One region of the Kurthia sp. FSL E2-0154 genome, then DNA from elsewhere that is predicted to be linked to it. Evidence: riboswitches for the same ligand, from Rfam matches in the RefSeq annotation. Region 1 holds a riboswitch; the other holds the start of a gene.
The links. Region 1 has a riboswitch for cobalamin ahead of MHB75_RS02515 (GntR family transcriptional regulator). Riboswitches for the same ligand answer to the same signal wherever they lie in the genome.

Region 1 (12,849 bases):
ATGTATCGATTGCAAGAACATCACCTTCGAAACCAGTATATTTATGCCAACCGAATGATGAAGCCATTTCGATTGCAAGTCGTTTTGTTACTGCTTTTGGTAATACAGATTCTTTGTATGCAGCATCTTGCTCATCAAAACGTGCTGTATCAGGCATTGAGATAACAGATACTTCAATACCTTCTTTTGCTAATACTTCTTTTGCAGCTACTGCTAGTTGCACTTCTGAACCTGTTGCGATTAATAATGCATCTGCTACTTCTTTTGAAGCTTTTGCTACAACGTAGGCACCTTTTTCAACACCTGCATGTAATACAGTTTGATCTACATCAAGAACAGGTAGGTTTTGACGTGATAAAACAAGTGCAGTTGGACGGTTTTTAGAAGTTAACGCTAACTTCCAAGCTGCTACCGATTCATTTGCATCTGCTGGACGAATTACTGATAAATTCGGCATTGCACGTAAAGCGGCTAAATGCTCGATTGGTTCGTGTGTTGGACCATCTTCACCAACAGCTACTGAGTCATGTGTGAATACATATGTTACAGGTAATCCCATTAATGCAGATAGACGAACTGCTGGACGTACATAATCAGAGAATACGAAGAACGTACCACCGAAGACATTCAATCCACCATGAAGTGCCATACCGTTTAATGCTGCGCCCATTGCAAATTCACGTACACCAAACCAAATGTTACGACCAGCGCGGTCATGTGCTGAGAAATCACCAGCACCTTTGATTGTTGTTTTGTTTGATCCAGCTAAATCGGCACTACCACCGAAGAATGAAGGAACAGTTTTAGCAATTGCATTAATCATATCACCAGAAGATGAACGTGTCGCAACTGATTTACCTGCTTCATATACTGGGAATTCTGCATCAAAGTTTTCTGGGAATTCACCTTTGATTGCTTGTTCTAATTGAGCTGCTAATTCTGGGAATTCTGCTTTATATGCTGCAAATGCATCATTCCAAGCTGCTTCTGCTTGTACACCATGTGTTTCAGCTGCTTCTTTGAATGTTTCATATACTTCTTCTGGAATTTCGAATGGCTCATATGTCCAGTCGTAATTCGCTTTTGTTAAAGCAACTTCTTCTGTACCTAATGGCGCACCATGAGAATCTGATTTACCCGATTTATTCGGTGAACCATGACCAATAATTGTTTTAATCTCAATTAATGTTGGTTTATTTGATGTTTTTGCATTTTCGATTGCTTGATTGATTGCTGTCACATCTGTACCGTCTTCTACTAATAAGTAATTCCAGCCATATGATTTATAACGTGCAGCTGTATCATCTGAGAATGATTTGTTTAAATCACCATCTAATGAAATATCGTTACTATCGTATAATACGATTAATTTTTCTAATTGTAGATGACCTGCTAATGACGCGGCTTCGGCAGAAACACCTTCCATTAAATCACCATCACCACATAACACGTATGTATAGTGATCGATAATATTGTGTTCTGGTTTGTTGTATACTGCTGCTAAATGAGATTCAGCCATTGCCATGCCTACTGCCATTGAAATGCCTTGACCTAATGGACCTGTAGTAGCTTCTACACCGACTGTATGTCCAAATTCAGGGTGACCTGGTGTTAAAGAACCCCATTGACGGAAGTTTTTAATTTCTTCCATTGGTAAGTCGTAACCACCTAAGTGAAGTAGACTATATAAAAGCATTGAGCCATGACCCGCTGAAAGGATAAAACGATCACGGTTGAACCATGATGGATTTTGAGGATTATGTTGTAGTTGTTTTGTCCATAGCGTGTACGCCATTGGTGCTGCGCCCATTGGTAAACCTGGGTGTCCTGAATTTGCTTTTTCAATTGCATCAATTGATAAAGTACGAATCGCATTAATTGCTAACTGATCTGCTTGTTGCGTCATTAAAGTTGACATCCTTTCTTCTATACAAAATGTATTACTATCTCTAGTTTAGTCAAGAATCGACTATAAAACAATGGTTATAATTGACGTTAGACGATTATCCATGAAAAAACGCACACAATTGTGGATTTTCGTCATAATTGTGTGCGTTTTTACTTGTTAGTTTATTAGTTTAGACGTCCGTTTGTTTTTTGCTTTTCACGAATTTTCTCTGGCGTTACTTCTTCACCATTTGGATCGAAAATACGAACGTTTTCGATTGTATTACGCATTGTTTTACGGAATGTATCTAAATATTCTTGGCGCAGTGTCGTCTGTTCTTTTGCTTCTTCAACAGTCAATGTACCTGCTTTTTTCTTTTTTGATAATTCACTAATACGCGCTAGTTTTTCTTTTGATAGCATAATTTTCATCCTTTCGACCTAGTCACTACATTAAAGGTATGAAAAATACAGCAATTTAGCAAGTATTCAGCTCAAAAATCCTGAAAAAAGCTTAAAAATAACGATTTAAAAACTTAAAAAGACATTTTAGAGAAAAAATTCTATTGATTTTGTTGTTCTTGTACATACTCTGTATAACGACGATGTACAGTTGCTTTACTCACATGAAAACCAGCAATTTTTAACGTGGCAGCTATTTCTTCATAAGTAAGCCCCTTTTTTCTTAATGCAACAATTTGATCAAGCGGCACATCAATTCTTTCGCGTCCTTCTGGATTACCACGATTACTAATATTTAATTCTGGACGATAGCCATTTTCAACAGCACGACGCATTCCTCGTTTGATTTTTGCATTATGTATTTTGCGTTGGTACTCCTCTACAATCGCTAAAATCTCCAGTAACATCGAATCCATATCGTTTAGTTTCATTTCACCATCTGATGACATAGAGTAAATCGTTGTATCGTATTTTTGTAAAAGATGTAAAACAGCCATTCGACCATTCCCGCGTCCAATACGTGTCTCATCTTGAATAAATAGAGCAGATTGCGGATATTGTTTTAAGAAATCTAACAATTCTAATAATCCTTCACGCTCAATATCATAACCACTATGGCGGTCTTCAAAAATACAATCTAATGTGTACCCTTTTTCTTTAGCATAGGCAGTTAATTCAATTTTTTGTCTTTCTAAAGACTGGTTCTGCGTTTCTTTTTCTGTACTTACGCGACAGTAAGCTACAGCTTTTTTAAATTTCATTATTGATCACTCGCTAATTCTATTTGTTGTAATTCATGATTCGTAATCGGTACGGTTAATTTCTCTCCCGCCATAATTTGCCCATCAACTAAATTGTTTTGATTAATAACTTGGTTCATCCATTTTTGTGGTTTCATATCTCCGCTATATTTTTGAGCTAAAGACCATAATGTATCACCTTCTGTAATTCGAATTTCAGTTACATGCGTCTTCGCTATTGTATCACGTACAACATTACCAACAAACAATAATACAACTACCGAAAAACAAATCACCATCACATTATTTTTGATCCACTTCATCTGAATTTCCCCTTCCAACTTTTTACTAGAATGTTTGTTCCCATCATAAACTCGAACACTTGTTTTTGTCAACGGTTTTTTCAGAACAATTGTTTGCATTTGATTTTCTACGATGTTATACTCAAAATACAAAATATAGTAGGAAGTTGAGGTGAAGGTTGTGAACACTGCATTGAAAAAAACAAAACTTTCAAAGCGTCAAGAAGCGATTTTAAATTTTATTAAAGAGGAAGTACAAAGTAAGGGTTATCCGCCTTCTGTACGCGAGATTGGGTTGGCTGTTGGATTAGCTTCTAGTTCAACTGTACACGGACATTTAGAACGTTTAGAAAGTAAGGGTTATATCCGTCGCGATAAAACGAAACCTCGTGCAATTGAAATTTTAAATCCTTTTGAATCGACTACGGCTACAAAACAAGGTGTGATGCATGTTCCACTTCTTGGTAAAGTAACAGCAGGTATGCCCATCACAGCAATTGAAAATATTGAAGAGTACTTCCCAATTCCACATACATATGGTACATCTGATGACCATATTTTTATGCTAGAAATTATGGGTGAGTCGATGATTGAAGCAGGTATTCTAGATGGTGACTATGTCATTGTGAAACAACAGTCTTCTGCAAATAACGGTGAGATCGTTGTGGCAATGACTGAAGACGACGAAGCAACGGTAAAACGTTTCTATAAAGAAGACGGTTATTACCGTTTGCAACCTGAGAATTCTTCAATGGAACCAATTATTGTTCAAAACGTATCGATTTTAGGTAAAGTAGTTGGTCTATACAGAAATATTCATTCATTTTAAATAAATTTCAACTAGTAAAGAATGTTTTTTTTTACATTCATTACTAGTTTTTATTTTGTTTAGATTTATTTTTTTACTATAGACATCTTAATCACTTACTTGCTAGCATATGTTCAAATGACTAACGTCTAATGTCTGACTTATTACTTTTAGCTTATTTTATATTTATACAAATTGTATTTTTATAACAATATCTAAAAAAACTATATTTTCTGTTAAATCGAATAATTCAATAATATATTGCTATTTCAGGATGTAATTCTTATATTTAGGAGGAAACAATTTTATTTTAAGGGGTGGCGAAATGATGTTTAAATCGAAGATTATTACTTCATTAAGCGTTGCTGCATTACTAACTGCCGTACCATTTTCTTTCGGTGCAGGAATCAATGCAACAGCTAAAACAACAAGTAAAAAAGTAGTAGAGAAAAAAATCCCTGTACAACTTTTAAGTATGAACGACTTACACGGTTATATTGATGGGAATAACAAAAAAGATAATGTAGGTACGCCAGTCGGTGGGATGGCTTCTTTAGCGTATAACTTCGAACAAGAAAAAGCTGCTTTTGCAAAAGCAAATAAGTTGAAATCAACAACTTCTAATTCACTTTCAATTCATGCTGGTGATACAGTAGGTGGCTCTCCTGCTATCTCAAGTCTTTTACAAGATGAACCAACAATGAATATTTTAAATGCAATGAATTTCTCGATTGGTGCACTTGGAAACCATGAATTCGATGAAGGTTTAGACGAATTCCAACGTATTTGGAAAGGTAAAAAACCCATCAAAGGTGTAACACAAAACTATGAATTCGTAGAAGATTATAAACAAACAACTTCTAAAATGGAGATTCTTTCAGCAAATGTAGTTGATAAAAAGACAAAAAAATTAGTTAAAGGCTTCAAACCTTATACAGTTAAAACAATCGGCGGTGTAAAAGTCGGCTTCATCGGCATTGTAACACCACGTATTAAAGAAGTCGTTTTAGCACAACATACAAAAGATATCGATGTAGTGGACCCTGGACAAGCTGTTGCAAAATATACAAAAGAATTACGTAAACAAGGCGTAAAAGCAATCGCCGTTGTCGCTCACTCATCTGTCGAAGTCGATAAAGATGCCAATTCTTCTATTGAAACACAAGAAAATTCACATTTAACAGGCGATGTAATTGATATGTTGAAAACAGCAAATAAACTCGATCCGTCGAACTCAATTGACGTCGTTTTTGCTGGTCATAATCATGGCTATGCTAACGGCACGTACAAAGGTGTTCGCGTAGTTGAAGCATATAACTATGCATCTGCTTATTCAGTTGTAACAGGTACACTAAGTTCAAAAACAAAAGACTTTATGAAGACACCAGCAGCTAAAATTAAATATAACTATACACAAACAGAAACAACGATTATGAAAAATAAAGTATCTAAAAAAGTAAATGGTATTATTCAAGAAGCAAAAAATATTGTTGGGAAAGTAATGGACCAACCAATCGCAAATATGAATACAGCAAAAATCTCACGTGAACGTGTAGCCTATCCACTAGGTGGCTCACCTGTAGGGAACCTTGTAACAGATGGTCAGTTAGCATTTGCAAAAGCAAAAGATGCTTCAGTTGACTTTGCTTTCACAAACTCTGGTGGCGTTCGCTCTGACTTAGATGCAACTGCTTCTGGCGATTCATTTGTGATTTCACGTGGCGCTGCACAAGGCGTTCAACCTTTCGGTAACATTTTAAAAATCGTTGAATTAACAGGTGCTCAAGTTAAATCTGCAATTAATAATCAATTTACAGGTGGATATGGTTTAGAAGTTTCTGGTTTAACATACACATATAAAGATAAAGCAGTAGTTGATGTATTCGTAAATGGCGAAAAGATTGATGAAGCGAAAACATATAAAGCAGTAATCAACGACTTCTTAGTAGGTGGCGGTGACCAATTCCCTACGTTTAAAGAAGCAAAAGTAATCGATGATCTTGGTTTAGATACAGATGCATTCATTCAATATATTACAAACTTAAAAACAGTAGATGCTTCTTCTGTTGTAGAACCTCGTTTAAAAGAAGTACAATAAATTTTAAAACCCGAAATTGCACCATATAGTGCAATTTCGGGTTTTATACTTTGACCATTCCATCTCTTTATTTTATGAATATAACAAAAAGATAAAAAATATTGAAACTTCTTAACAATTTTTGCTGCTATTTGTAGTAGTTGTATTCTTTTTATTTGGTATAATTTAATAGAGAATATAAACGATTAAAAGGAGGAGATTCGATGAAAACTTATACAAAACTAGCTAGTTTACTTGCAGCTTCTTCACTGCTACTTGTTGCTTGCGGAGAGCCAGAAGCAACTCCTGAAAAGGAAGTGCCTAAAACACAGGCAGCTGAAAACACGACAGCGAAAACAGAAGATGTACAAACAGAGGGTGTACAAACAGAAGGTGTACAAACAGAGGCTAGTAAAAAAGAAGACACTACTGTAACATCTACTTCTTCTAAAAAAATCGAAACAAAATCAAAAGACACGGTAAAACCTATCTTACGTGATTTTTTACAAAACCAATTCAAAACAGCGAAAAATGGTATGACAGAAGGTGTTCCATTTGAAAGTGGAAAATCGGTTTATGAAGACATTACAAACAAATGGGGAAAACCCGCTACAACATTCTCTAATAATACGAATTATATTGAATATAAAAAGAAAGGAAAAGTAACCTATGCTTTTGCCATTGGGCGCGGAGATCGTGTTTATGATGTGCGCACTTTCGTAGCACCTGACAGTTCATTTAAACTATCAGATATTACATTTTCAGATATTATAGCTATTGGTGGTAAGCCATCTTCAACAACCTATAATGGTAAAGATACAATTTTAAATTATAAAGTCGGAAAAAATACGCTGAAATTTGTTGGTCCAACAAAAACAAAAAAATTAGATCATATTTCCATATTTAATCAACGTGCTTCAGAACCAATGGGTGGACGTGGTTAATTAATTAAAAACGAGGCCTTACCGTGCGTAGACCTCGTTTTTTAATGTAAAAAATCCTATGCGTGAACTTTCATATGTTCACTACATAGGATTTATTTATTACACGATTATTTTGTCCACTCTGCTACTTTTGTTTGGTTTTCTTTAATCCAAGTTTTTGCAGCTTGTTCTGGTGGTGTACCATCATGAATATCTAACATAACTGATTCAATATCATCTGTTGTCCAGTTAAAGTTTTTCAAAATTTTATAAGCATCTGGTGATTTCTCTTTTAGCTTTTTAGAAGCGAATGTATGAATTTGTTCTTCGCCACCATATACTTTTTTCGGATCTTTTAAGAATTTTAAATCATATTTTTGGAACATCCAGTGTGGTGCCCATCCTGTAATAACGATATCTTCTTTCTTCTTGATAGCTTGACCAAGTGCTACAGTCATCGCACCTGAAGAAGATTGTTTTAGTTTCCAATCACTTAAGTTTTTATAATCTTTTAAAGCCTTTTCTGTAGCACCCATGATGCCTGCTCCTGGCTCAATACCTGTGATTTCTTTTTTCGCTTGGTCTTTTAAATCTTCAATTGAATCAACCTTCATATAATCTGGTACAACTAAACCAATTTTAGCACCTTTTAAGTTAACACCTAAATCCTCTACTTGGTCTTTATACTTATCATATTGCGCACCATGTGTATGTGGTAGCCATCCAGCTACCATTGCATCTGCTTTGTTATTTGCGACAGCTTCCCACATCACTGCATTATCAAGTGAAGTTGTTTTGACTTTAATGCCTTCTTCTTTTAAAACTTCAGCAATAACATTTGTTGAAGCTACTTCTGTATCCCATTCTACATATGCAAGTTCAACAGTTGGATCTGACTTATCTGAACTTGAAGAATTACCGCATCCAGCAAGGACTGCTGATAGACCAAGTCCTAAAGCTAGTCCTGCTGCTTTCATTGTTTTTGAAAATTTCATCTAATTCACCCTACCCTTTTTTAGTATTGAAACTTTGTGTTAAACGATCAATTAAGATTGCAAAAATAACAAGTGCTAAACCAGCTACAAAACCTGGTCCAACGTCTGCTCTTTGTACAGCTGTTAATACTTTTTGCCCTAAACCTTCTGCACCAATCATCGATGCAATAACAACCATTGATAGCGATAGCATAACCGTTTGGTTTACACCAGCCATAATTGTTGATTTTGCTAATGGTAGTTCTACGTTGAATAATTTCTGTGGTCCTGTACTACCGAAAGACTCTGATGCCTCAATTAATTCTTTTGGTACTTGTTGAATCCCTAAATTCGTAAAACGAATCGTTGGTGGGATTGAGAAAATAATCGAAGCAAATACCCCAGGTACTAAACCGATTCCGAAGAATGCAACAGCTGGAATTAAGTACACGAAACCTGGCATTGTTTGCATGAAGTCTAAAACCGGCTTCATAATACTTTCAAATACTCTACTTTTTGACATACAAATACCAACAGGAATCCCGATAATAATCGAAATTAAACTCGCAAATAGTACAAGTGTGACGGTATTCATTAAGTCATTCCATAGTCCTTGGTTATAAATGAATAGTAATCCAAGTACTGCAAAAATTGTTAAACCGAGCTTTTTCTTCGTTGCAAAAAATGCTAATACTGCAACTAATAAAATAAATACAATTGCTGGAACCATAAGTAAGAAATCTGTAACGGCAAGCATCATGCTTTCTGTATTCTCTTGAATTGCATCAAAGAAACCTTGTCCATGTTCCGTAATATAATCCATTGCATTATTCGTCCATTTTGCAAGTGGCATCATCGGAATTTGATCGAGTAAATTATTCATGTGCCGTCACCTCCGCAGATGTTTCTTTCGCGAGAGCTTCGATGACCACGCCTCGTATAAGAACGCCAACAAGCTGATTATTTTTCATGACAGCTACTGGTGTTTTTGAATCTGAAATAATTGGCAACACTTCTTCTAATAATAAATCATGTGGCACTGTTAAAATATCTTGTTGCACACAATTCATTAAATTCGTTTGACCTTCTTTTGCACAGCGCAGCGCATCGTCTGCAGTTATGTAGCCAACTAGTTGTTTTGGCGGTGTTACTGCTAATACCATACTCACTTGTTCATCCTTCATACGTTTTAATGCCATTTTGGGTCCATCATGTGCCGGATTAATCGTCACTGGCTTCACCATGATGTTTTCAGCTGTTAATACTTTAGAACGGTCGATGTCTTCAATGAAGCTACTTACATATTCATCAGCTGGATTGGTTAAAATCTCTTCACCTGTACCGATTTGAATAATTTGTCCATCTTTCATAATCGCGATCCGGTCGCCAATACGCAGCGCTTCATTCAAATCATGTGTAATAAAGATAATTGTCTTCTTCATGTTTTGTTGAAGTTCTAACAACTCGTCTTGCATCTCTTTCCGTATTAAAGGGTCGAGGGCTGAAAAGGCTTCATCCATTAAAACAATTTCGGCATCGTTTGCGAGTGCTCGTGCAAGACCTACACGTTGCTGCATACCACCGGATAATTGCTTTGGATATTGATCTTTGAAATCAATGAGTCCCGCGTTCTCAAGTGCTTTTTCAGCTTTGATTTTACGCTCTTCCTTTGGAACCCCTCGAACCTTTAATCCATATTCGGTGTTTTTTAAAATCGTTTGATGTGGGAATAACCCAAAATTCTGAAAGACCATATTAATTGAATTTCTTCGCACTTGTCGTAATTGTGTTTTATTCATTTTTGATACATCTGCATCGTTAATATAAATCTGACCGGTTGTTGGTTCAATTAAGCGATTAAGTAATCGGACAAGTGTTGACTTACCACTACCTGATAACCCCATAATCACGAAAATTTCGCCTTCTTCTACTTCAAAACTCGCATCATAAACACCCACCGTTGCGCCTGTTTCTTTTAAAATAGTTGATTTACTCTTTCCCTTCTTCACAAGCTCTTCTGCTTGCGTAACTTTTTTTCCGAAAATTTTACTTACGTTTTCTACTCTTATTTTAGCCAAGAGCTACACCTCAATTCATTGCAATATCAGTTTGTTACAAAATAAGTAACAACTTAACCCTAACAAAAAGTTGTTACTTATGTCAAATGAAAGTACTAAAAATGCCATGTTTCCCCTGGGAGAAACATGGCATTTTCCATCATTATTTTATGTTTATGAACCCTTGTTACAATAAGGTTTATGCGCCTTTTAAAAATTGACTTATCCTTTGTATAAAAAATTTTTCACAATATCGAATGAAGCTTCATTTCCGATAAAGTATAAGACATCATTTTCTTTAATCGATGCATATGGCCCTGGTGATAATAAAATCGTTTCACCACGACGAATTCCAACAATTGTAGCTGTCGTATTTTGCCAAAAGTTCAATTCTTGAATAGTCATATCTAAATATAGACATTCAGATGTTACGGTCACATTGAATGGCGCAAATGGATTAAGTGAATGGAAACGATTTGTTCGCGACACTAACTCTTGTGAGAGTTGTTCTAAGCGCTCTAATTCTTCTTTTTGTTTGGCAATGGATTGAAAGACATCATGCTGAATCTCATTGACTGATTGTACATCTTTTAATTGATGTACAAATTTCGCAGCTTCTTCATAAGACTTGATGAAGACGCCACTCCCCTTTGTAGCTTGAACGATTCCTAAATCTTGTAGTACTGCAATGGCACGGCGCGCTGTTTCAGATGAAACACCATATTTACTCGCTAATGAAGAACGTGCATATAGCTTTTGCCCTACCTCATATTCTCGATCTACAATTTTAGAGGCAAGGTCAGCCGCAATAATTTGATAACGCGCCTGCTTTATTTTTGTTTTTTTCTCCTGTTCGGTCATTTACCGAAACCTCACTCTCCATCTCAAAATATATAGTCCATATAGTAGCACTAAATACATTGCTTTTCTATATCTTTACAAATAATTTATACATTTTTAAAGTAAACGAAACACTTTATCGTATTAAAAAGAAGGAATCACGTATAAACACGCAATTCCTTCTACTCTAGAGTTTAGTTCTGTTAGGTCCCGTAACGAAACAAGCTTTGTATTATACTATTCGGAAGTTGGGGAGTTCTAAATAGTTGTATTGAATCATTGAATGGGAATCGTAACGAGAGCACAAAAAAACAGCTTCCCCACGGGAAAGCTGTCATCTACTAAAAACATAAGTAGCTAACATCAACCTATCCTCGTAGGTAAATAAAGATGCACAGTAGAATTGGCAGGTCTCCTGGCTCATGGTCACTGTGTAACAGCCCCTTCCCATCTATTTAGAGACAGTGGGTATGCTTACTACACTCACATTTACAGTTGCGGGACAGCGCTGGAATCACACCAGCTTCCCTTTTAAGCGAGGCGAATTCAAGGATTCCCTCACACCAATTCAAGCACTATTGATTTACAATTTATATATTATCTTAAAATGTCTAAATTGTCAATCAAATTTCTAAGTATTTGACAATATCTTCCTCAAACTGACTTGGCTTATCTTTCGATGCATAGCGCGCCACGACATGACCGTCTCGATCTACAAGGAACTTTGTGAAATTCCACTTAATGCTACTACCTAAAAACCCTTTTGAATGTTCTTTTAAATACGTGAATAATGGATGCTCATCTTTACCATTTACATGAACTAATTCATGCATCGGGAACGTAACACCATATTGTAAACGACACTGTTCTGCTGCTGCTTCACCTGAATCTAATTCTTGCTTGAACTGATTCGATGGAAAGCCAAGTACGACTAATCCTTTATCTTTATACTTTTGATACAATTCTTCGAGTTCTTTGAATTGCGGTGTAAAACCACATTTTGATGCTGTATTCACAATCAATAATACTTTTCCTTCGTACTCTTTCATTGAATACGTTTTTCCATCTTCTAATGTAACGTCTAAATCATAAATAGACATCGAAACACCCCTCAAAAATAATGTATTTCTACTACTTTACCTTTTTCATCATTGTCGGAAACAATTCTTTTGTATAGTTGTAAACTTGGTCAGCTGTATATTTCTTTGAACCTTCTCCCCATATAGAGATGGCTGCACCAGAAATTTTTGACGTAGTTTGCTGATGAGATGAATTCCACCTCCCCAGCGTCCAGTTCTTTTTAATATCTCTTTTCATATACTGCAGATCCGAACGAATTGAACCTTTTGATGTAAAATCTACATATAAGTAGTAATCATTATAATTATAAACTATGTGTCCTGCTTTTATTAACTGTGGCGCACTAGGACGAACTTTTTCACGGTACTTCTTTTCAGTTGCACTTTCGGGTTCACCTGTCCAACTCCAAAACGTAATTGCTATCGTTTGATCTAACTTTTTTAAATCTGCCTTCAATAAAGAATCATTCCAAATCCATGTACGCACATGCTTCTTTTGCAAATAACGATTCATTTGATTGAAGTAATGGATGTATTTCACATGATCTTCTTCATCATAGGCAATCTCGTCTCCCCCAATATGCATCGTTTTTGTTTTCGGTAAAGCTTGTAAAACTTCACGACATAATGCTTGTACGAATCTTATACTCGACTGATTCGGTGCAATTTGATTCCACTCATCACGCACCAACTTTTTCGC
Region 2 (12,849 bases), 1.8 Mb from region 1:
CGCCTTTCTTAATTGTTTTAGCGATTACAGGCGGTACATATTTATTTAAACCACAGATTGAACAAGCACTTTATCATTCATATTATGAAGTGAAAGAAGAAAGTACAAAGATGGATGCAGATGCACAGGTAGCTGTCGTCCAAAAACAATACCCAGAAGGAACAGTCACATCTTTCAAACCAAGTAGTTCGCCTACACGTTCAAGCGAAGTCGGTTTGGCAGAAGGTGACGCCACGTATACAGTCTTTTTAAATCCTTATAGTGGTGAAGTGATTAAAAAATTAGATAACCATGATCGTATTATGGATCGAATTGAAGAATTACATGGTGAATTAATGGTGGGAACATGGGGTGACCGTCTAGTTGAACTCGTAACTTGTTGGGTCATTGTTTTAATCATTACAGGGGTTTATTTATGGTTCCCTCGTAAATCAAAAAAAGAAAAAGGCGGTACATTCCTTATTCGTTTTGATAAAGGTGGACGTGCATTGCGTCGTGACTTGCATGCAGTTCCAGCCGTTTGGTTAACAGCGGGTATTGCCTTTTTAATCGCAACAGGGTTACCGTGGTCGGGCTTTTGGGGTACAAACTTCCAATCCATCGTAACGAATACAGGACAGGGGTATCCACCAAGTATTTGGACGGGGAATCCACCTGATTCTGTGACACAGACGAAAGATTTAACAAAAGTACCGTGGGCAGCAGAAACATTAGAAGTTCCTAAGTCAACCATAATTCCGAACTATGAACGTGTATCACTTACAACGATTGAAGAAAATGCTGAAAAACGTGGTGTACCAGAAGGCTATAAAATTGTCATGCCGCAAACAGCAGAAGGTGTGTACACAATCTCTGCTTTCCCGAATAAAGCACAGGATGAAGTAACAATGCATTTAGATCAGTACACAGGTGCGGTATTAACTGATTATCGTTATGACAACTATGGTTGGATGGGTAAGGCGATTGCACTCGGTATTACACTTCATAAAGGAACACAGTTCGGACTCATCAATCAATTAATTAGTGTGCTCATCTGTATTGGCATTGTGTTAGTAGTATGTAGCGGTATTTACTTATGGTGGAAACGAAAACCGAGCCATCAATTAGGTGCACCGAAATCAGGTAGCGCACGTCATGCCTATGGTTTTTACATCTTATTAGTCATATTAGGAATCATCTTCCCATTAGTTGGTTTATCACTTATTGTGATTTTCTTACTCGACTTTTTAGTAATTCATCGCGTAGCAAAACTGAAAAAATTCTTTAATGCATAGGAGGCACGAAATGATGAAATCAAAACTCATGTATGTGGTCGTTTTCGCATTGATTTTCGTGCTAGCAGGCTGTGAAACACGTTCCGATGCAAATACACTATATAAAAAAGAACAACCGTTAGAAGTTCAATTTCTATCGAAAGAAGCGTATGAGAAAGAAGGCGAGCATACGATTCACTTTAAACTATTACAAGATGGTCAATCTGCGAAAGATCTTCAGTTTACACATATCTCGATTTGGAATGTAGATCGCTCGGTGACATTAGATATGACAGCTGCTTTAGAGGAGAAAGACGGGACATTTACATTCCCGTTCGACTTTAAAAAACCTGGACTATACTATGTACAGATTCACGCAGGAACAAAAACCGAAACCATCTCACCAACACAACGTTTATTAGTTGGGAAACTATCGAAAAAAGATATAGATGCATTACAATCGACTACACCATCTTCAAATAGCGGTGGAGGACACCATCATTAGAAAAAGTTTTTCCTTTGTGAATGGAAATATATTTGAAAAGTACGTTACTATATAAATAGGACGTACTTTTTATTTTATACAAAGGGGATGAGAAAGTATGGATGAACGTTATCCAATTGGTCGTTTTGATGTACCGGAAGAAGTGGACGGTGCGAAATTAACAGCTTGGCTATACGAAATGGAAGCACTACCACGTTTATTAAATCAAACGGTTATGCATTTAGAAGATGATCAATTACAAAAAACATATCGTGAGGGTAGTTGGACGGTGAAGCAAGTGGTGCATCATATTGCGGATAGTCATATGAATAGTTATATTCGTATGAAGCTAGCAGTGACAGAAAATAATCCGACGGTTTCAACATATGAAGAACAGTTATGGGCTGAGTTAGCAGACTATACATTACCTGTGGAAGTATCATTACAATTAATTGCTTCGCTTCATCAACGCTGGCTACACTTTTTACGCTCATTGACGAAAGAACAGTTGCAAAAAAAATTCGTCTATCCAAATGGAGAAGCGATTCAAGTAAAGCAAGCTATTGGTTTATATGCATGGCATGGCAATCACCATTTAGCGCATATTAAACAAGCCATTTCATAAATCCAAAAGGGAGTGATGAACGTGCGTGATGAAGATTTAATGCAATTACATTTAGATGTACTGTACCAACAAAATGAAGTAGGTGCATTGACGGTAATGAATGAACCACCATTTGAACCAGCACCTACAGTTCATATTGGCGTAACGAGAGATGGGAAGCAAACGCGCTTTTCCTCGCGAGTAGATGAAGTATTTAAAAAACGTTTAGAAAATACGATTCAAGATGCAGATGAAGATTTACTTGTGGATTTAATTCATCAGCTAATGAATCGCGCAGATTTACATGAATTTCGTATGGGACCAACCTATGTGTTCCCTACAATTGAAGAAATCTCACCTAAGGTTTTACACGTAACGGAGCAACATAAAGAAAGGTTAAAAGACGATTTTCTATTCACTTATATGAATTTTGATATGAAGCAACCTTGTTATGTAGTCATGGAATTAGATCGTATTGCATCAATTTGTTGTACAGCTAGACAAAGTGCAGTAGCAGCTGAAGCAAGCGTCTATACACATCCTAAATCAAGAGGAAAAGGATACGGTGCAGCAGTGGCGCAAGCGTGGGCAAGAGATGTGCAACGCCAAGGACGCGTCGCACTCTATAGTACAACATGGGATAACTTTGCTTCACAAGGCATCGCTCGCACATTAAACATGCGCCAATACGGTGTGGACGTGTCGATTGAATAAGTGAAGATGAATACTTTTCATTTTGGAAAGGAGCTATTCAAAGATGAAAATGCGAGAATATCGTCGGGGAGAAAAGCCAAATGATCGAGATCATCGTGGTGGAGAAGAACATCGTGCTCAAACATTTCGTCGTAAACGCGCACTTGGCTTTTTGGAGATGCTCTATGTGAAACAAGAAACATTAAAGGATCAACTACAGCGGGAAGAATTTGCGAACAGTCGACCAGTGATTGAGGGCGAATTGAAAGCTGTTGAAATGATTATCGAAGAGTTTAAAAATGTCTTTCAAGTGGAACGCTCTGAAATAGAGGAGGGGGAAAACGAATGATGGAACAAGTAAATAAATACGCAGATAGGTACTTTGGAAATGAAGATGAGCATTTACAACATATTTTAAAAACAATTGAAGAACATGGTATGAAAAATATCTCGGTTTCAAATGCGACAGGAAAATGGCTGACGCTTCTTGCGACATTAAAGCAATCAAAAAAAGCATTAGAAATAGGTGCTTTAGGTGGTTATAGTGGTCTCTGTATTGCGCGAGGTTTAGCAGAAGGTGGCACACTCCTATCATTAGAGTTAGAACCAGAATATGCAAAACTAGCGAAAGAAAACCTTATGCGCGCAGGATACGGCGAAGTTGTAGACTATCGTATTGGAGATGCGTTAACATCTTTGAAGCAGTTAAAAGAAGACCAAAAAACATTCGATTTCTTCCTTATTGACGCGGATAAAGAGCGTTATAAACATTATTTAGATGCGTGTGTAGACATTGCAGAAGATGGGGCAGTTATTGTTATGGATAATGTATTAGTGCTAGGTGGCGTAGCAGACGAAACGGTTAAAGATTCTTTACCTGAACATTTACAAGAACGTACACGTATTATGCGTGAATATAATGAATATGTATCACAGCACCCACATCTATTTTCAGTACTACTACCAATCGGTGATGGGTTAATTTGTTCTATCGTTAAAAAGTGATTCGAAGTAAACATATAGCGATTGTCTAAATAAATGTTTTTTTCATATAATATGAGAGCAAAATAGGCAAATTCGGAGGTACACAGATGACAAAAGAACAGTGGATGCAAAAATAATTGAACTAGCATATGAGAATACAGTGAATGGTGGAAAGCCTTTCGGTGCCATCATTGTCAAAGATGATGCCATTGTAGCAGTTGGTGTGAATGAAGTGTTAGAAACACATGACCCAACAGCACACGCTGAACTACTCGCGATTCGTCGTGCAACAGAAAAGTTACAAACAACAGATTGATTGGATTGTCAGCTATATACAAGTGGTGAACCATGCTCGATGTGTATGGGTGCGATTTACTGGGCAAACTTTAAAGATGTATATTATGCCTATTCTTCAGAAGAAGAACAAGCAGGTCTTGGAACATCACATGTCTATGCACAGCTTGCTTTACCACGTGAAGAACGTGAGGTTCAATTGCAGCACGTTGAACGTCAAGCAGAAACGAATGATGCGTTTGCATTATGGATTGAAAAACAACAATAAGTTTAAAAACAGAAAGAATCGTGCATATACGGTTCTTTTTTTTATTTTAAAAAAGCTGCATTTTGGTACAATAAGGAAAAGGGGTGGATGATGTGGAAATTCAATATGCAACGAAAGCAGATCTAGAAAAGGTTGTGCCATTATTTCAAGGATACTTACAGTTTTATGGTCGCCAATTTGAAGAACAAGAAGTGGTGACTTTTATTAAAAAGCGTTTAACAAACGATGATGCCATCATTTTATATGCAGAACATGAAGGAAAAGCAATTGGATTTACGCAACTCTATCCAAGTTTTTCATCACTTGCATTAAAACGCGCATATATTTTAAACGATTTATTCGTTGAGGAGTCTCACCGAAAGTTAGGTGCGGCGAGAGCCTTGATGGAGGAAGCATTTGTATTTTGTGAACAGATGGGTGCAGCGTACATCACGCTTGAGACACATCCAGATAATGTAGCTGCTCAAAAACTATATGAAGATATCGGTATGCAACGAGATGATGAATATTGGCATTATACGAAAGAATTTAAATAGAACGTGAAAACAGGCTGGGACATAAGGGCAAAAAACACATCCTATATGAGCATAAGAAAAACTGGAATCGCGCTGTAGCACGGTTCCAGTTTTTCGTTGCGAACGCTAAAAAAATGAAAATGACATGTTTTGTCCCAGCCTGTTTTCTTTTCTTGTATAATAAAATCAAACGGAATAATAGAAGTTGGTACAAGTGTATGGCACTTGTTTAAAAGGGAAGAACGGTGAAAGTCCGTCGCTGTCCCGCAACTGTAAGTAGGAGTGCTTTTCGATAAACCACTGTCTTATGAGATGGGAAGGTGAAAAGTGCATTGAATACGAGCCAGGAGACCTGCCAATCTTCGAGTACAACCAAAAACCTACGCGGATAGGAGGTGTTTGAGTATGCGAACACAATATGGATTACATACTCACAGTACGACGAAAAACCGATGGAGATGTTTGAATCATTCCACTGTTTTTTTGTGTTGTACTACGAACGATACGTAATTCTGCCACTATGAATAAATGATTCAATAGTAACTAAAAAAATAAATAAAGTTACTTATAAATTAGCTATATACGTTGATAAAAAAGGGAAACTAACAGTATCTTCTTTTTATCCTAAACCTTGAAATTAAGGAGTAAAACATATGAAATTAGAAATTAAATCGTATATTACAATCCCCCTGAAAAAGAAGAGTTAAATAAAAATCAAGAGTACCCAGGCTACATAGAAATGACCCATTTAGAAGGTTTAGATGTATTTAATTATGAGTTTGGACGATCTGGAGGATATCCTGGAGGTAAAGTAGTTTTTTGTGTAGATGGAAAACCCTTGCCTTTTAATACAGAAGTATTTGAATTATATAGGTTTTGGTATAATTTGGTTTTAACTTTATTACCAAAAGATAAATCTATTGAAAAACTCGATCATCTAATATTTTATGCAGACGATTATGTTATGGATAATTTTAAAATTAGAATTTTTTATCATAAAAAAACAGTTGAATTTCATTATAAAAAACAAGTATTTGCTACTTTTTCATTAGATGAGTATAAAAAAGCTGTTTTACAAGGGTTTTTAGATTTCATGTGGCATACGAATTTAGAATTTGAAACAATTACACATGATTCTTTAGGTGATGAAATTGATTATATCGATTTACGAGAAGATTTAGATTCAATAAGTGAGTTATATGGTTGTCGTTATATTTTCTTACAATTTATGAAAGAAATTTATAAACAAAAAAGTTATGACTTAGGCAAATTAATAAATCTTAATTTTGATACAAGTTATTATTATTCAAAGTTAGAATACGATTTAGAGGATTAAAATTATAATTATAAGGATACTTTATTGAATAAAGTAAGACTTAGAAAGTTGATAGAAAAAAGCCTGGTACAGAACAAAATAATATGTCTCAAATACGAATAATCAAATCAATTGAACGCGTAGAAAACGACTCCTGCGGGAATAGCGTGAGCTGAAAACCTCACAGGAACGCAGTGACGAGGAGTTTGAAGCCATGCCCGAACGCTACGTGATGTAGTGGGGCAAGATTTGCAACAGGACGTTGCGTTCTTTTCTTGCCTACCGCTATTCGTTTTTCGAAGCGGAAATTGATCTGAATGAACAAATCCCGTATGATTGAATTGCACCTCAATTATTAGACACATCTACTAATTGGAGGTGCAGTTTTTATATGGCAAAATATTCATCAGAAGAAAAAATACAAGCCGCTTTAAGGTATATAAACGGTACGGAAAGTTTATATACAATAGCGAGATCGATTGGTACAGATGATAAATCGATTCTTAATTGGGTGAGATAGTATGAGTATCATGGTGTTAATCAAGTTAGTGAAAATAGTGGATATAGCGATGGCATTTATTTAGTTGGTCCTTTTAGGTTGTATAAAAAGTTTGACACAGGGGATCAGTTTGAAAAATTTGTTAATTTTTTTGATGATCATGATTTAGAAGAAATTACGATGAAAGAAGTAAGTGATTGGGTGAAAAAAGGCTTTGATAAAGCCATGGTTACATTGCCTTTACCTATTTATTTTAGATTTACAGATGAAGAAGATGCACTTAATTTAGTGATAGGCGAATGGGAAAATCAAATGGAAATAGAGTTATGAGCTTAATGCATATTCGTTTATCTTAATTTAAATAAATGATAGAGCGACACTTTTTCATACTCAAAAAATACAAAATAGTCTAAAAATTATACAAAATTATCTATTTTTCGTTTATTCTTTCTCTTTATTCTCTGTTCATCTTGTATTGTCTGTAGTAAATTGTTAATATACTCTAATTACAATATTAAATAGACGATTTAAGTCATAAGGAGGAAAAATATGCAAGCAAAAGTACCATTTTCAACATACGCCATCATCGGTACGATGTTATTCGGTATGTTCTTCGGGGCAGGGAACTTAATTTTCCCAATCGAACTTGGACAGATGGCTGGTACGCAATTCTGGTGGGCTTTAATTGGTTTCCTAGTTACAGCAATCGGTTTGCCGTTCATGGGAATTCTAGCAATTGGTTTATCAGGAAGTAATGGTTTACGAGACTTAGGGAATCGAGTGCATCCACTATTCGGTCTTGTATTTTCAGTTGTACTATATTTAACGATTGGACCATTCTTTGCGATTCCGCGTACAGCGACTGTATCGTTCACAGTAGGGTTAGAACCATTCTTAAATCCAGATCAAGTATCATTATTTTTAGGCATTTTTAGTTTTGTATTCTTTTTAGTTGTGTATTACTTCTCACTAAATCCAGCAAAAGTAATGGATTATATCGGTAAATATTTAACACCTGCATTCTTAGTGTTCTTATTTATCTTAATTATTGTCAGTGTTGTTAATCCGATGGGGAGTTTTGAAAAACCAGTAGGTGACTATGTGAATCAAGCCTTTATGACAGGTTTTAAAGGCGGATACAATACGATGGATGCACTAGCATCACTTGCGTTTGGGATCGTCGTAATTAATGCGATTAAGAGTCGTGGTATTACCAGTACGAAAGATATTGCGATGGCGACTTGGAAATCGGGAATTTTCGCAATGGCTTTAATGATGATTATTTATGGATTTATCACATACATGGGCGGTACAAGTGTTGGCGCTGTTGGAACATTTGAAAATGGCGGCTTAATTTTTGCAGCTGTTGCGAAACACTTCTTCGGTTCATTCGGTGGGATTTTACTAGCGATTATCATTATTTTAGCTTGTTTAAAAACAAGTATTGGCTTAATTACATCATGTAGTGAATTCTTCCATGAAGTTATGCCAGCCATCAGCTATAAATGGTTTGTATTCATTTTAACGTTTGTATCATTCTTAATTGCGAACTTTGGTTTAAGTAATATCATTACATATGCTGTTCCGGTATTAATGTTCTTATATCCACTAGCGATTGTTTTAATTCTATTAACGATGTTCTCGCCGCTATTCAAAGCACGTCAAAGTGTATATGCGATGTCGATGTTCCTAACATTCTTCGTGAGTGTGATTGATGGTTACAAAGCATTGGTTGAAAGTGTGCCGGGTGCGAAATTACAAGTGTTAGAATCGATTGAGATATTCTACTCACATTACTTACCGTTATATGATATCGGTTTAGGATGGGCTGCTCCTGCTGTGGTAGGTGCCATCATCGGACTCATTTATGCGGCAATTGTAAAAAAATAATGACGTGAAGACAAGGTGTGTTCAATCGGACATACCTTGTTTTTTTATAATAAGTTTTTAAAACTTATTGCTTTTCATTGCGCTGATTGGTTGCCTATGTATAGAATTGTTATAAGTGTTTATTTAACAAAGATAAAGGTGGACAAATAAGTGAGAGCTTTATACATTTTGCATAAACGTAATCGTAAATGGAATTTAATCCTTATGGCAGCTGCACTGCTATGTTTTTCAATTGTCTATTTTACGATTTTGCATACAGCATATAAAAGTGAACCTGCAAAAGGTGGGACCACATTTGCAGGACAAAATAATTACAATCTTACACTCATTGGAGAAGAACCAACAATTGAGCAATTAGAACGCTTCAATCAAGCATTGCAAAATAATAAGCAACTAACTGTTTACACAGCTTCACCGATTCCTGTGTTTATACAGAAATTTTCAGGTGATGAAGCATTTACACCTGAAAATGCAAAAGCAGATGGACAGTATATACCTGTTTATGGACTTCAAGTGAATGCAGCTGCACAAAAGCTAAATAAGCTAGAGATGGATGCAGGTACATTTTTTAAACAAGAAGATTTTAAGGATTATGATGACAAAGAAGTTATGCCCGTTGTGTTAGGAAGTGACTATTATCAGTTGTATGATATTGGTGATTCACTTCGCATGCGTATTCATGGTCAAGATATTCACGCGAAAATCATCGGCTTTTTAAAGAGTGAACAAACGATTGTGACAACAGCATTACCTCAAATGTCAGCAGGGCATCAAGTGTTAGTTCCGTCACAGCAATATCGCCAAACACCAAGCGAAGACAATGTATTCGCAAAAGAATCATTGATCGCATCTGCAAATACAATGCTCGTAACGAATGCATCTAAGATTGGTATTCGCGATATCATGCTTGAAGTATCACAGCAATCAGATTTCTGGTCATTTACAATTGGTGGCGCAGGTGGGATAACAGTTAATATCTATAATAAGATTTTAAAAGCAAACCCTGTACTCGTGTATGGATTATTCCTGATTGCTTTAGTTGGTATGTTTATAGCTGTACAGCGTATTCAAAAGCGTAGAAATGAAGGGACGAAGCAGTTGTTCCGTATTCTGATTACGAGTGGTATGGCAGAACGTGAAATTCGAAAGTATATTCGAATTGAAGTGGGAACTTTACTAGGGATTGCACTCATTCTTCCAGCTATACCGTTTCTGGTGATTTCACAATTTACCATCATTCCACTCGTTTTATATCTCATTCTAGGTGCAATGATTGGCGGCGGTATTCTATGGCGTGTACTACGTAAAACAACGATAGAAATGGAGCAGGAGCATGTCTAAAATTCAATTAAAATATGCAGCGGTAGAACCGTATTTTCAAAAAGTGAATTTAGTCGTTGAAAAGGGAGCTTCACTAGCGATTACAGGCGCTTATCGAAATGAATTACTACAGACAATTGGCTGTTTCCGCGTTTTGACGAACGGGACATATCGCTTAGAATATCATCAAAATGAAACAAAAGATGTGGGCGACTTAGCTGTGTTGAGACAAACGAAGATGGGCTATCTACCTGCACAAGACGAATTTTTAAAAGATGAAACCGTACTTGAGAATATTCAGCTACCGTTCTTTTTCCAAACAGGTACTAATAAGTTGCCAGGAGCGAGAAAGCAGCGTTTAGATCAGCTAAGCAAGCTTATTGGTATGCATGAATTACTAGGGAAGAAAGCAGTACATCTAAATGCTTTTCAAATTAAATGTATGGCGCTTATTCGCGCATGCTTACATGCGCCTTCTATTTTGTTAATCGAAGAACCTGAAAAAGCATTAACAGAAGCGCAACTAGAAAAATTCATACAGTGTTTGCGTTCTGTAAAAGCAGAAGGTGTTACGCTCATTATTAGTTCTGAAAATCCTACGGTATGTGCGAGTTGTCAGGCTGTATTTGAATTAACAGGGGAACAAATTCTATCAAATTAGAATGAAACATTTAATAAAGGGTACTAATAGTTTAGAGGTGATCCAAATGCCAGAAAAGCTATTAAGAAAAGCAGTTTTAAACCAGATTGCTTGGTGGAAAGCTGTGTGCGCAACACATCATATTACAACAGCCTGTATGGATAACGTATGGATTGCGGATCAATATGTACCGAGTTATTATCCAGAGATGATTACAGAGACGAGAGAAGCGACTGTGGAAAAAATTCCAGACCGCGTATCGACGATTATGGATAGTTATGCAACCTTACAAATTCTAGGATTCACGAAGTTCTTTAAAGCGCAGTGGATGATGTCATCTTCTGTTGTACCGTATTGTAGTGAGTGGAAGTGGGTTCGAAATGAAGAAGCATTTCAAAAGTGGCTTGTGGCGGCTAATTTAGAAGGTATGCTACAGCCATCAATTATTGATGACCCTCATGTTTTAGTATTTCATAAAGAAGGATATGGTGGTTTTTCAGCTTATCAAAGCCATGGGATTATCGGGATTTTTAATGTATTTGGCGTAAACCATGTATTTCAAGATATTCCTGCTGTCTTGGCTAACTTTTTTCCGAAACAATCCATTGTAGGATATGAAGCAGATGAACGATTGGCTGCTGCCATGCGTGGTGGTTGGTCAGCGATAGGGCCTTTAACAATTTGGGCGAGGGAGGTAGCTGTTCTATAAATTTGTATTTGATTTATAGAACAGCTTTAGTTTATATAAAAATAAAAAATTAGCATTTTTGAGAAATTTAATATTCTAAAAATTCAGATATGTGTTATAATCAACTTTATTTCGTAGATAGGACAGGTGATGAAAATGAACTCAAATCAAGTGAAAATTTTAGACTGTACAATTCGTGATGGTGGTCTTGTAAATAATTGGGATTTCAGTGTAGATTTCGTGCGTGATACATACGAAGCATTAAATAATGCAGGTGTCGATTATATGGAGATTAGTTATAAAAACTCACCTAAGTTATTAGATGCAGATGGTTGTGGCCCTTGGCGCTTTTGTGATGATGACTTCATTCGTGAAGTAATCCCAGAAAAGAAAAATACGAAGCTATCAGCAATCGTTGATATCGGTCGCGTAGATCCAAGCGAATGTGCACCACGCTCTGAAAGTCCATTCGATATGATTCGTGTCGCTTGTTACTTAAAAGACATTGATAAAGGACTTGATTTAATTAATCAATTCCATAATCTGGGTTATGAAACATCATTAAATATTATGGCTGTATCGAATTCAATTAATTCACATTTAGTTGAAGCGCTAGAGAAAATTGAACATAGTGTTGTCGATGTACTGTATGTTGTTGACTCATTCGGTAGCCTTTTCCCAAAAGACATTGCTTACTTAGTGAAGCTTTTCAAAGAGCATGCACCGTCAAAACGTTTAGGAATTCATACGCATAATAACCTACAGATGGCTTTTGCTAATACATTAGAAGGTATTGAATTAGGCGTTGAATTTTTAGATACATCGGTTTACGGTATGGGACGCGGCGCAGGGAACTGTCAAACAGAATTAGTAGTGGGTCACTTAACCGCTTCACGTTATGATATGAAGCCGCTTTTAAAACTAATTGATGATCGCTTTGTACCGCTTAGTAAGGAAGTGGAGTGGGGGTATAATACAGCCTACGCTTTGACTGGATTATTCAATGAACATCCACGCAGTGCGATTGCGATGCGTAAAACACCTGAAAAAGATCAATTCTACCCGTTTTTCAATAAACTAACGAGCGTAGAAACACATAGTGATATTTAAATAAAAACAGGAAATGCGCTTTATATGCGTGTTTCCTGTTTTTTTGAGAAGTGTTCCGTAATAAAGTCGATGAAATAGCGACTTGCGATTGGGAGCACTTTTTTATTTTTATAAGCGAGACTAATTGTACGGACGACAGGTGGCGAGATGCGTTTTGTCAAAATATGATAAGGGCAGCGGCTTAATACGAGTTTCGGTAACATGGAAATACCGAGTTGTTGTTCGACCATCGCCATGATTGTGTAATCGTCATACACTTTAAATTGTGTGTTCGGTGTAAGATTTGCCTTCT

Region 2: it holds a riboswitch for cobalamin, as region 1 does, so the genes downstream of both, MHB75_RS11675 (hypothetical protein) here and MHB75_RS02515 (GntR family transcriptional regulator) in region 1, are expected to answer to the same signal.

Annotation. Positions count from the first base shown of each region.
Region 1 covers NZ_JBBOPO010000001.1:532,347-545,195, reverse strand. Annotated here, with positions in the region: gene tkt (transketolase) at 1-1,906, opposite strand, end outside; gene MHB75_RS02560 (DUF896 domain-containing protein) at 2,074-2,310, opposite strand; gene MHB75_RS02555 (YneB family resolvase-like protein) at 2,451-3,110, opposite strand; gene yneA (cell division suppressor protein YneA) at 3,110-3,412, opposite strand; gene lexA (transcriptional repressor LexA) at 3,573-4,220, shown strand; gene MHB75_RS02540 (bifunctional metallophosphatase/5'-nucleotidase) at 4,525-6,297, shown strand; gene MHB75_RS02535 (DUF4309 domain-containing protein) at 6,501-7,220, shown strand; gene MHB75_RS02530 (glycine betaine ABC transporter substrate-binding protein) at 7,328-8,194, opposite strand; gene MHB75_RS02525 (ABC transporter permease) at 8,205-9,056, opposite strand; gene MHB75_RS02520 (quaternary amine ABC transporter ATP-binding protein) at 9,049-10,251, opposite strand; gene MHB75_RS02515 (GntR family transcriptional regulator) at 10,453-11,091, opposite strand; cobalamin riboswitch at 11,459-11,653, opposite strand; gene MHB75_RS02510 (glutathione peroxidase) at 11,694-12,170, opposite strand; gene MHB75_RS02505 (family 20 glycosylhydrolase) at 12,202-12,849, opposite strand, start outside.
Region 2 covers NZ_JBBOPO010000001.1:2,348,059-2,360,907, reverse strand. Annotated here, with positions in the region: gene MHB75_RS11715 (PepSY-associated TM helix domain-containing protein) at 1-1,274, shown strand, start outside; gene MHB75_RS11710 (FixH family protein) at 1,285-1,758, shown strand; gene MHB75_RS11705 (YfiT family bacillithiol transferase) at 1,856-2,362, shown strand; gene MHB75_RS11700 (GNAT family N-acetyltransferase) at 2,384-3,055, shown strand; gene MHB75_RS11695 (hypothetical protein) at 3,099-3,383, shown strand; gene MHB75_RS11690 (O-methyltransferase) at 3,380-4,039, shown strand; partial or broken gene MHB75_RS11685 (nucleoside deaminase) at 4,140-4,580, shown strand; gene MHB75_RS11680 (GNAT family N-acetyltransferase) at 4,673-5,116, shown strand; cobalamin riboswitch at 5,285-5,469, shown strand; gene MHB75_RS11675 (hypothetical protein) at 5,835-6,431, shown strand; gene MHB75_RS11670 (hypothetical protein) at 7,009-7,239, shown strand; gene brnQ (branched-chain amino acid transport system II carrier protein) at 7,459-8,799, shown strand; gene MHB75_RS11660 (hypothetical protein) at 8,950-10,140, shown strand; gene MHB75_RS11655 (hypothetical protein) at 10,133-10,780, shown strand; gene MHB75_RS11650 (hypothetical protein) at 10,827-11,468, shown strand; gene MHB75_RS11645 (aldolase catalytic domain-containing protein) at 11,604-12,557, shown strand; gene MHB75_RS11640 (LysR family transcriptional regulator) at 12,578-12,849, opposite strand, start outside.